Regions from separate parts of the Enterobacter sichuanensis genome, predicted to be linked through region 2. Evidence: predicted binding sites of a transcription regulator. Region 2 holds the regulator's gene; each other region holds the start of a gene.

Region 1 (3,277 bases), 1.5 Mb from region 2:
GTTGTCGAAATGGGTGTCGCTCAGGGTCAGGTGCTTCTCTTCGGTTGCTTCACCGATGACGGCATACGGCGCACGCTCGCGGCGGCACAGCTCGTCAAACAGTGGCAGCTGATCTGCGGCAACCGCCAGAACATAACGTTCCTGAGATTCGTTACACCAGATTTCCAGCGGGCTCATCCCCGGCTCGTCGCTCAGGATATCGCGCAGGTTGAAACGACCGCCGCGACCGCCGTCGCTGACCAGCTCCGGCATGGCGTTAGAGAGACCGCCCGCGCCAACGTCATGAATAAAGAGGATCGGGTTCGCGTCGCCCAGCTGCCAGCAGCGGTCGATCACTTCCTGACAGCGGCGCTCCATTTCCGGGTTGTCGCGCTGAACGGACGCAAAGTCGAGATCCGCGTCAGACTGACCGGAGGTCATTGAAGAGGCCGCACCGCCGCCCAGGCCGATGTTCATCGCCGGGCCACCGAGCACGATCAGCTTCGCGCCAACGACGATCTCGCCTTTCTGCACGTGATCGGCACGAATGTTGCCGATCCCGCCCGCCAGCATGATCGGTTTATGGTAGCCACGCAGCTCTTCGCCGTTGTGGCTCTCCACTTTCTCTTCATAGGTACGGAAGTAACCGTTCAGGGCCGGACGACCAAATTCGTTGTTAAACGCCGCACCGCCCAGAGGGCCGTCGGTCATGATATCCAGCGCGGTAACGATGCGCTCCGGCTTGCCGAAATTTTCTTCCCACGGCTGCTCGAAGCCCGGAATACGGAGGTTGGAAACGGAGAAACCGACCAGACCCGCTTTTGGTTTAGCACCGCGACCGGTCGCCCCTTCATCACGAATTTCACCGCCGGAACCGGTCGCCGCTCCCGGCCACGGGGAAATCGCCGTCGGGTGGTTATGGGTTTCCACTTTCATCAGGATATGCGCAGGCTCCTGATGGAAGTCATAGCGCCCTGCTTCGCGATCGGCGAAGAAGCGGCCCACCTCGGAACCTTCCATCACCGCGGCGTTGTCTTTGTAGGCAGACAGCACGTGGTCAGGGGTTTTCTCCATGGTGTTTTTAATCATTTTGAACAGCGACTTAGGCTGCTGTTCGCCGTCGATAATCCAGTCGGCATTGAAAATCTTATGGCGGCAGTGCTCAGAGTTCGCCTGCGCGAACATGTAGAGTTCGATGTCATTCGGGTTGCGGTTGAGCTTAACAAACGCATCCTGCAGGTAGTCGATTTCATCTTCTGCCAGTGCCAGGCCGAGACGCAGGTTGGCGTCAATCAGCGCCTGACGGCCCTGCCCCAGCAGGTCAACGCTCTGTACCGGCGCAGGCTGATGGTGGGAGAAGAGCTTCTGCGCGTCATCGAGAGAGGCAAACACGCTCTCCATCATGCGATCGTGCAGTTCAGCCGCAACCGCCTGCCACTGTGCGTCGCTCAGGGTTGACGCTTCCACATAGTACGCCACGCCGCGTTCCAGACGGTTAATCTGGCTCAGACCACAGTTGTGGGCGATGTCGGTGGCTTTGGAAGACCAGGGGGAGATGGTGCCCGGACGAGGCGTCGCAAGGATCAGTTTGCCGGTTGGCGTATGGCTGCTCAGGCTTGGGCCATACTTGAGCAGGCGTTCCAGCTGTACGCGCTCCTCTGCATTCAGGGGGGCATTCAGGTCAGCAAAATGGACATACTCAGCGTAAATATTGCTTACCGGAAGGTCGGCCGCCTGAAAACGTGCCAGCAGTTTGTTAATACGGAAGGCAGACAGTGCAGGCGAACCACGCAGAATTTCCATCATAAGTCTCTCGTCTTCGAAGCGCCGGGGCGCTTACAGTGTGCGCAAGGGGGGAAAACGGGCGTCATTATAGAGAATCCTGAGCGCCGACGAAACCGTTTGCGTCGAAATAAAATCGACGTCGCCTTTTAACAATAGTTGTGACCTGTCTCTCTAATTGGTTGCCAAGTGGCGCAAGTTTACGCAAAATGCCGCTCATTCAATGGCAAACCTTATTGTTAACATGGCTACAGCAGACTGAGGCAACCGGCGTCGCAGAGAATTAACTAATTGAAAAAATTAAAGATTAATTATCTGCTCATCGGCATTGTGACGTTGCTGCTGGCAGTGGCCCTCTGGCCTTCCATCCCCTGGTTCGGTAAAGCCGAAAACCGTATCGCCGCCATTCAGGAGCGGGGGGAACTCCGCGTCAGTACCCTCAACTCTCCGCTGATTTACAGCGACATCAACGGCAAAATCATTGGTCTGGATTACGAACTGGCGCAACAGTTCGCCGATTATCTTGGCGTGAAGCTTAAAATTACCGTCCGTCAGAATATCAACCAGCTGTTTGATGACCTCGACAACGACGATGCCGACATCCTCGCCGCCGGGCTGGTGTATAACAGCGAGCGCAGCAAGAACTATCAGCCGGGCCCGACCTACTACTCCGTTTCGCAACAGCTTGTCTATCGTGTCGGGAGCCAGCGTCCGCGCTCGCTGGCGACTATTAACGATCGACAGCTGACGATTGCCCCAGGCCATGTGGTGATTGACGATCTGCGCGAACTCAAGGAGAAGAAATACCCGGACCTGAGCTGGACGGTGGAGGCGAAACTCGGCACGACGGAGCTGCTGGAGCAGGTTAAAGATCAGAAAGTGCCGTACACCATCGCCGATTCGGTCGCGATCAGCCTTTTCCAGCGCGTGCATCCTGAAATCGCCGTGGCGCTGGACGTCACCGACGAACAGCCTGTCACCTGGTTTACCCAGCTCGACAACGACCAGACCCTCTCTGCCGCGATGCTCGATTTCTTCAACACCATCAATGAAGACGGTACCCTGGCGCGTCTCGAAGAGAAGTACCTCGGCCATGGTGATGACTTTGACTACGTTGACACCCGCAGTTTCCTGCGCGCGGTAGACAGCGTCCTGCCGGACCTGCAGCCGCTGTTCGAAAAATACGCCCAGGAAATTGACTGGAAACTGCTGGCGGCTATTTCGTATCAGGAATCCCACTGGGATACCCAGGCCACGTCTCCGACTGGCGTACGTGGTTTGATGATGTTAACCAAAAATACCGCGCTGAGCCTGGGGGTGAATGACCGTACCGATGCCGAGCAGAGCATCAGCGGCGGCGCGCGCTACCTGCAGGATATGATGGCTAAAGTACCGGAAACGGTGCCGGAAGAAGAGCGGATCTGGTTTGCGCTGGCGGCTTACAATATGGGCTACGCGCATATGCTGGATGCACGTACGTTGACGGCGAAAACCAAAGGTAACCCCGACAGCTGGT
Region 2 (3,277 bases):
TAGCCGCAGGAACGCCGCCAATGTTGGCAATCGTGAGCCCCATAAACATGGTGGCTACGGCGCTCGCCTGCTTATGTTTTGGCACCACGCTTGCCGCTACAACTGACCCTAGCCCAAAGAAGGCGCCGTGGTTAAGGCTGGTCAGAATGCGTGACAGCATCAGGGTGGTGTAGTCCGGCGAAATGGCGGAAAGCACGTTGCCCAGGGTAAAGATCGCCATCAGGAAAATCAGCGCATTGCGACGCGCGCGGTGTGAAAGCAGCAGCGTCATCAGCGGGGCGCCTACCATCACGCCGATGGCATAAGCGCTGATTAACATGCCTGCCGCAGGGATCGAGACGTCCACGCCGCGGGCGATAACAGGCAGTAACCCCATCGGGGAGAATTCAGTGGTGCCAATCCCAAAAGCGCCAATCGCCAGGGCCAGCAGGGGAAAATTGATTTTCATGCGTCAACTCCGGATGCCGTGTCATGTGGTGACACAGAACAAAGAAGCGCAAAGCATGACATCAATCACAAAAAATGAGAAGTTAACAAAATGGCAAAAGATTTTTGCCGTAGATGTAACAATCTGGAACAGCCGCAGGGAGCGTGCGCTCCCTGCGCGTAAATCAGTGCAGCGCCGCCGTCAGGCCTGCGGCAACAATCAGCGCCAGCACAATAAGGGTGGTGAACAGCGAAAACTTCAGATCGGCACTCATCAATTTTTCTCCTTTTAATCCCCCCACGAAAAGTGAGCCTGCTCATTTTTGCACAGTTTACGTCAAAAATCTTCCTGGATTTAAACTGATAACCACTTTACCTCTTCCCCTTTTCATCAAGATAGGACAAAATTCCACGCTAAATTTATTAGCGTACCGGCCATTGACCCCCTCCTGACGTCCCGTGTCGTTTTCCCGGCGTGCCGCAATTCAAAATTGCGTGATAAGGGTGAGAGAAGGCAAACGTTTACCTTCAAGTTTTTCAGGAGCTTAGGATATGGTCTGGAGTGACATTTAATGGCAACAATTAAAGACGTAGCAAAACGCGCAAACGTTTCCACTACAACCGTATCACATGTAATTAACAAAACCCGCTTTGTGGCGGAAGAGACGCGCAACGCCGTCTGGGCGGCAATCAAAGAGCTGCACTACTCACCAAGTGCGGTTGCGCGTAGCCTCAAGGTGAATCACACCAAGTCCATTGGCTTGCTGGCCACCAGCAGTGAAGCGGCCTATTTTGCCGAGATCATCGAGGCAGTAGAGAAAAACTGCTTCCAGAAAGGCTATACCCTGATTCTGGGCAACGCGTGGAATAGCATTGAAAAACAGCGCGCCTACCTGTCGATGATGGCGCAAAAGCGCGTGGATGGCCTGCTGGTAATGTGTTCCGAATACCCGGAATCCGTGCTGTCGATGCTGGAAGAGTATCGCCATATTCCCATGGTGGTGATGGACTGGGGTGAAGCGCGAGCGGATTTCACCGATTCCGTCATCGATAACGCCTTTGAAGGCGGCTATATGGCCGGTCGTTACCTGATCGAGCGCGGCCACCGTGAGATTGGCGTGATCCCGGGCCCTCTGGAGCGCAATACCGGCGCGGGTCGTCTGGCCGGTTTTATGAAAGCGATGGAAGAAGCGCTGATCACCGTACCGGAAAACTGGATCGTACAGGGAGACTTTGAGCCGGAATCAGGCTACCGCGCGATGCAGCAGATTGTCTCCCAGCAGCACCGCCCAACCGCTGTTTTCTGCGGGGGTGACATCATGGCGATGGGCGCGCTTTGCGCGGCCGATGAACTGGGTCTGCGCGTACCGCAGGATATTTCGGTGATCGGGTATGACAACGTGCGTAACGCGCGCTTCTTTACCCCCGCGCTGACCACCATTCACCAGCCGAAAGATTCACTGGGTGAAACGGCTTTCAATATGCTGTTGGACAGGATCGTCAACAAGCGCGAAGAGTCGCAGTCCATTGAAGTTCATCCGCGTCTTATCGAACGCCGTTCCGTTGCGGATGGTCCGTTCCGCGACTATCGTCGTTAATTTTGTACGGGGCCAGCTATGCTGGCTCCCGTAACCATTCCCGGTTTAGCGTTTCGCTGTCTCCCAGATAATCCAGCAGCCAGGCCATGGCGGGCGAGACGTCATTTTGTTGCCAGGTGAGGCAGCAGGCCGCATCCGGGAAGGGATTCTCCAGCGTCAGTTCTACCCATTCTCCGGTATCGATTCTGGGGCGCGCAAAATGAGCGGGCACCATCGCGACGCACAGCCCGGCACTGAGGCACGTTGCTGACGATTCCCAGTCAGGCGCCACCACGCGCCGCTGGTTATCCAGCAGCCAGGTGATGCGCTTGGGTAATGAACGGGAGGTATCCTCCAGCACCAGCGATGGCCAGTTGCGCAGCGTATCGTCGCTCAGCCGTCCTTCCAGCGCCGCCAGGGGGTGATCGCTGGCCACCACGCATTTCCAGCTCAGCATCCCCATATCACGGAAGGCGTAACGCCCCCCGACCGGGATCGCCTGTGTGGCCCCTATCGCCATCTCCACCCTTCCGTCCGCCAGGGCATCCCAGACGCCGTTGAATACCTCTTGTGAGACCCGCAGTTCGACATCGGAAAAATGTCGATAGAAATCCACGATCATCTGCCGGGTGCGCTCCGGCTTAACGATATTGTCCACCGCAATGGAAAGATGACCCCGCCAGCCGTTTGCGATCTGCTGGCACTGTTCGCGGGTGATCTGCATTTTTTTGATAACAGAACGCCCTTCCTTCAAAAACCACGCCCCTGCGGGCGTTAATTCCACATCGCGATGGCGCCGTTCAAACAGTGGAACCGCCAGCCATTCCTCAAGCTGACGCACCGTGTAGCTGATAGCAGACGGGACGCGGTGCAGCTCCTGCGCCGCACCGCTAAAGCTGCCGTTACGCGCGACAGCATCGACCACTTCAAGAGAATAATCTGACCACATTTTCTGCCTGCAAAAAATTTGAATGCACCCGCCAAATATTAGCGTTTCACAAGCGGCTTTGCACTACATACACTCAGCGCCAACGTACACCTGCCTCCTTCAGGAGAAGAAAATAATGCAACCCAGGAAAGGTTTTTTAGTCTGGCTTGGCGGCTTAAGCGTGCTGGGCTTTTTGGCCACCGATATGTACCTGCCGGCTTTTGCCGCGATGCAGGAAGATTTGCAAACCCCTGCCGCGGCCATCAGCGCCAGCCTGAGTTTGTTCCTCGCCGGTTTTGCTTTCGCACAGCTGCTCTGGGGACCGCTCTCGGATCGCTTTGGTCGT
Region 3 (3,277 bases), 970 kb from region 2:
GCGGCAATCAGCGCGTCACAGCACGGCGGCGTACGCCCGTGATGGCTGCAGGGCTCTAGCGTAACGTAGGCTGTGGCGCCGCGCGCCTTCTCGCCGGCCATGCGCAGGGCATGAACCTCAGCATGGGGCTCACCCGCGCGGTAGTGAAAACCTTCCCCCACGATCTCGCCATCGTTAACGATAACGCACCCGACATTCGGGTTAGGGTGGGTGGTAAAACGACCACGCTGCGCCAGTTTCATGGCGCGCGCCATGTACATCTCATCCTGCATGGACTTAATCCTGTAAGCGGGCGATCTCTTCGCCAAACTCTTTGATATCTTCGAAACTGCGATAAACAGAGGCGAAGCGGATATAGGCGACCTTATCGAGCTTTTTCAGCTGTTCCATCACCAGATTACCGATCATCTTGCTGGGCACTTCACGCTCGCCCAAACCACGAAGGTAAGATTTTATGTGGTTTAACGCCATTTCAACGTCATCCGCACTGACGGGCCGTTTTTCCAGGGCCTTCAGCATCCCGCTACGCAATTTCTCTTCGTTGAAGGGTTCACGCACGTCGTTAGTTTTTACCACGCGCGGCATGACCAGCTCTGCCACCTCAAAGGTCGTGAAACGCTCGTTACACACCAGACACTGCCGACGACGGCGTACGGATGATCCTTCGCCCACAAGACGAGAGTCGATGACTTTGGTATCCACAGCGGAGCAAAATGGGCAATGCATACGGTATCCCTGTTATCTGGTTAACTGATTTTCATTTTACCCTGATCTGGCCTGACAACAAAGGAAGAGCTTTTTGAGATAAAGGATCTATGTCTGACGCCACAATGCTGGCTACCATTAGGGCGATCCGTTATTTCAAGGAAATAAACGCAATGACAAGACGTTACCTGAAAATATTGCTGGTGGGGAGCCTCTTCACCCTTAGCGCCTGTGCACAGCAAACCGAAGTCCGTCAGATGAAACAGAGCGTGAATACGCTTAATACCGCGGTGGACAAACTGAACAAAGAAACGGTGAAGTTCACCCAGCAAAATGCGCTGAATGCCAAATCCAGCAGCGGGGTTTATCTGCTGCCGGGCGCGAATACCCCTGCGCGACTTAACAGCCAGGTTGGCACGCTAAAAATGTCTCTGGTGAATGTGGCGGCGAATGCAGATGGTACTCGCGCAACATTACGCATCCAGGGAGAATCCAACGATCCGCTGCCGGCCTTCAGCGGCACCGTCGAGTGGGGCCAGATCCAGGGCACCACGGAGAACTACCAGGAAGTGAATGTCAGAAATCAGCTTTTCACGGCACCCGCCAGCGTGCTGGCTCCGAGCGATGTTGACATTCCGCTGCAGCTCACCGGACTCACCCCGGCTCAGTTAGGTTTTATCCGCATTCACGATATCCAACCCGCCGCGCAATAACCCCTTCTTCTCGCGGAGTGCAATGTCACTCCGCTAACATTTACATTTCGTATGGATTGGCAACATAAATGATTGCCGCTACAATCCCGCCCGTTTAAAGTACGCAAACGTGAACGCAATCGATTACGTGTATGAGAGATATGTGAAACAACACATATTTTTGTGAGCAGGGATTCCTATAATAGGCACCGCAGAAACACGAAATATTTAGAAACGCAATTCGCGCATTTTTCACTCCCGGAAGGGAATTTCAATCAGTGGCATGATTATGAAAAAAACATTACTCGCAGCTGGCGCCGTGCTGGCACTGTCCTCTTCTTTCACTGTTAACGCAGCGGAAAACGATAAACCACAATACCTCTCCGACTGGTGGCACCAGAGCGTTAACGTGGTCGGCAGCTACCACACCCGCTTCGGACCACAGATCCGTAACGATACCTACCTGGAATACGAAGCGTTCGCCAAGAAAGACTGGTTTGATTTCTACGGTTATATGGATGCACCTGTCTTCTTCGGTGGTAACACCGACGCGAAAGGTATCTGGAACCACGGTTCCCCACTGTTCATGGAGATCGAACCGCGCTTCTCTATTGATAAGCTGACCGGTACCAGCCTGGCGTTTGGTCCGTTCAAAGAGTGGTATTTCGCGAACAACTATATTTACGACATGGGCCGTAACAAGTCCGGTCGCCAGAGCACCTGGTACATGGGTCTGGGTACGGACATCGACACCGGTCTGCCAATGAGCCTGTCTCTGAACGTGTACGCGAAATATCAGTGGCAGAACTACGGTGCCGCGAACGAAAACGAGTGGGATGGCTACCGTTTCAAAGTGAAATACTTTGTGCCAATTACTCAGCTGTGGGGCGGCAACCTGAGCTATATCGGCTTCACCAACTTTGACTGGGGTTCAGATCTGGGCGACAACGACTTCCGCGACCTGAACGGTAAGAAAGCGCGCACCAACGACTCCATCGCGTCCAGCCACATCCTGGCGCTGAACTACGATCACTGGCACTACTCTGTTGTGGCACGTTACTGGCACAACGGTGGTCAGTGGAACGACGATGCCAGCCTGAACTTCGGCAACGGCGACTTCAGCGTTCGTTCTACCGGTTGGGGTGGTTACCTGGTGGTGGGTTACAACTTCTAATCGTATGATTGTTGCCGGGTGGCGGCTACGCCTTACCCGGCCTACAAAACCTGTAGGCCCGTGCAAGCGCAGCGCCGCCGGGCAAAAAAGCCAGCTCAAGGGCTGGCTTATTACTGCTTCACCTTCCGTAAAAAATCCGCCAACGACCTGTCCGCACTCTCGCTAAAGCGCCTCTCCGTCTGCGCAATATTGAGACATCTGTCGAGCCGAAAACAGCGATAGTCCTCGCGCCGTTCGCACCACGCTGCCAGCAGCCAGCGCTCGCCCCAAAAGAACAACCCCAGCGGCTGAACCTCACGTTTAGAGAGCTGTCCGGCTTCATCACGGTAATGCAACGCCAGCACGCGCTGGGCGGAAATCGCCTGATGGATCCTGTCAAAATCGCTGCGGGAGTGGCTTTGCATGCAAAAATCCGGGGCGTAGATCCGCGTCTGCTCCGCCTTTCGACGACTCTCCTCGGGCAGGATCGCGAGCACTTTCTCCTGAGCCGACTCCAGCTCGCGCGAGAGCGACTCCCCGCCCCAGGTTTTGAGCAGGCGAATCGCGACAATCAACGCCTCAGACTCCTTGTTTGTCAGCATCAGCGGCGGCAGGTCAAAACCCGACATCAGCCGGTATCCGCTCCCTGCCTCGCCTTCCACCGGCACGCCAGAAAGCGACAGGTCGCGAATATCGCGGTAGACGGTGCGTTCGGACACGCCAAGTC

Evidence for each region. Region 2 encodes PurR, which represses purine synthesis genes. Its sites were predicted from a motif close to CANGCAAACGTTTGCNTG; they were not measured.
Region 1: a site for PurR is predicted at 1,871-1,888, ahead of purL (phosphoribosylformylglycinamidine synthase). Genes of this name have one in related genera too.
Region 3: a site for PurR is predicted at 1,531-1,548, ahead of C1N69_RS04775 (nucleoside-specific channel-forming protein Tsx). Genes of this name have one in related genera too.

The regions. Positions count from the first base shown of each region.
Region 1 is NZ_CP027986.1:3,503,857-3,507,133, forward strand. It holds gene purL (phosphoribosylformylglycinamidine synthase) at 1-1,785, opposite strand, end outside; gene mltF (membrane-bound lytic murein transglycosylase MltF) at 2,053-3,277, shown strand, end outside.
Region 2 is NZ_CP027986.1:2,007,508-2,010,784, reverse strand. It holds gene C1N69_RS09645 (MFS transporter) at 1-448, opposite strand, end outside; gene cydH (cytochrome bd-I oxidase subunit CydH) at 612-701, opposite strand; gene purR (HTH-type transcriptional repressor PurR) at 999-2,024, shown strand; gene punR (DNA-binding transcriptional activator PunR) at 2,041-2,952, opposite strand; gene punC (purine nucleoside transporter PunC) at 3,068-3,277, shown strand, end outside.
Region 3 is NZ_CP027986.1:1,036,066-1,039,342, reverse strand. It holds gene ribD (bifunctional diaminohydroxyphosphoribosylaminopyrimidine deaminase/5-amino-6-(5-phosphoribosylamino)uracil reductase RibD) at 1-272, opposite strand, end outside; gene nrdR (transcriptional regulator NrdR) at 277-726, opposite strand; gene C1N69_RS04780 (SadB/YajI family lipoprotein) at 879-1,418, shown strand; gene C1N69_RS04775 (nucleoside-specific channel-forming protein Tsx) at 1,687-2,571, shown strand; gene C1N69_RS04770 (helix-turn-helix transcriptional regulator) at 2,682-3,277, opposite strand, start outside.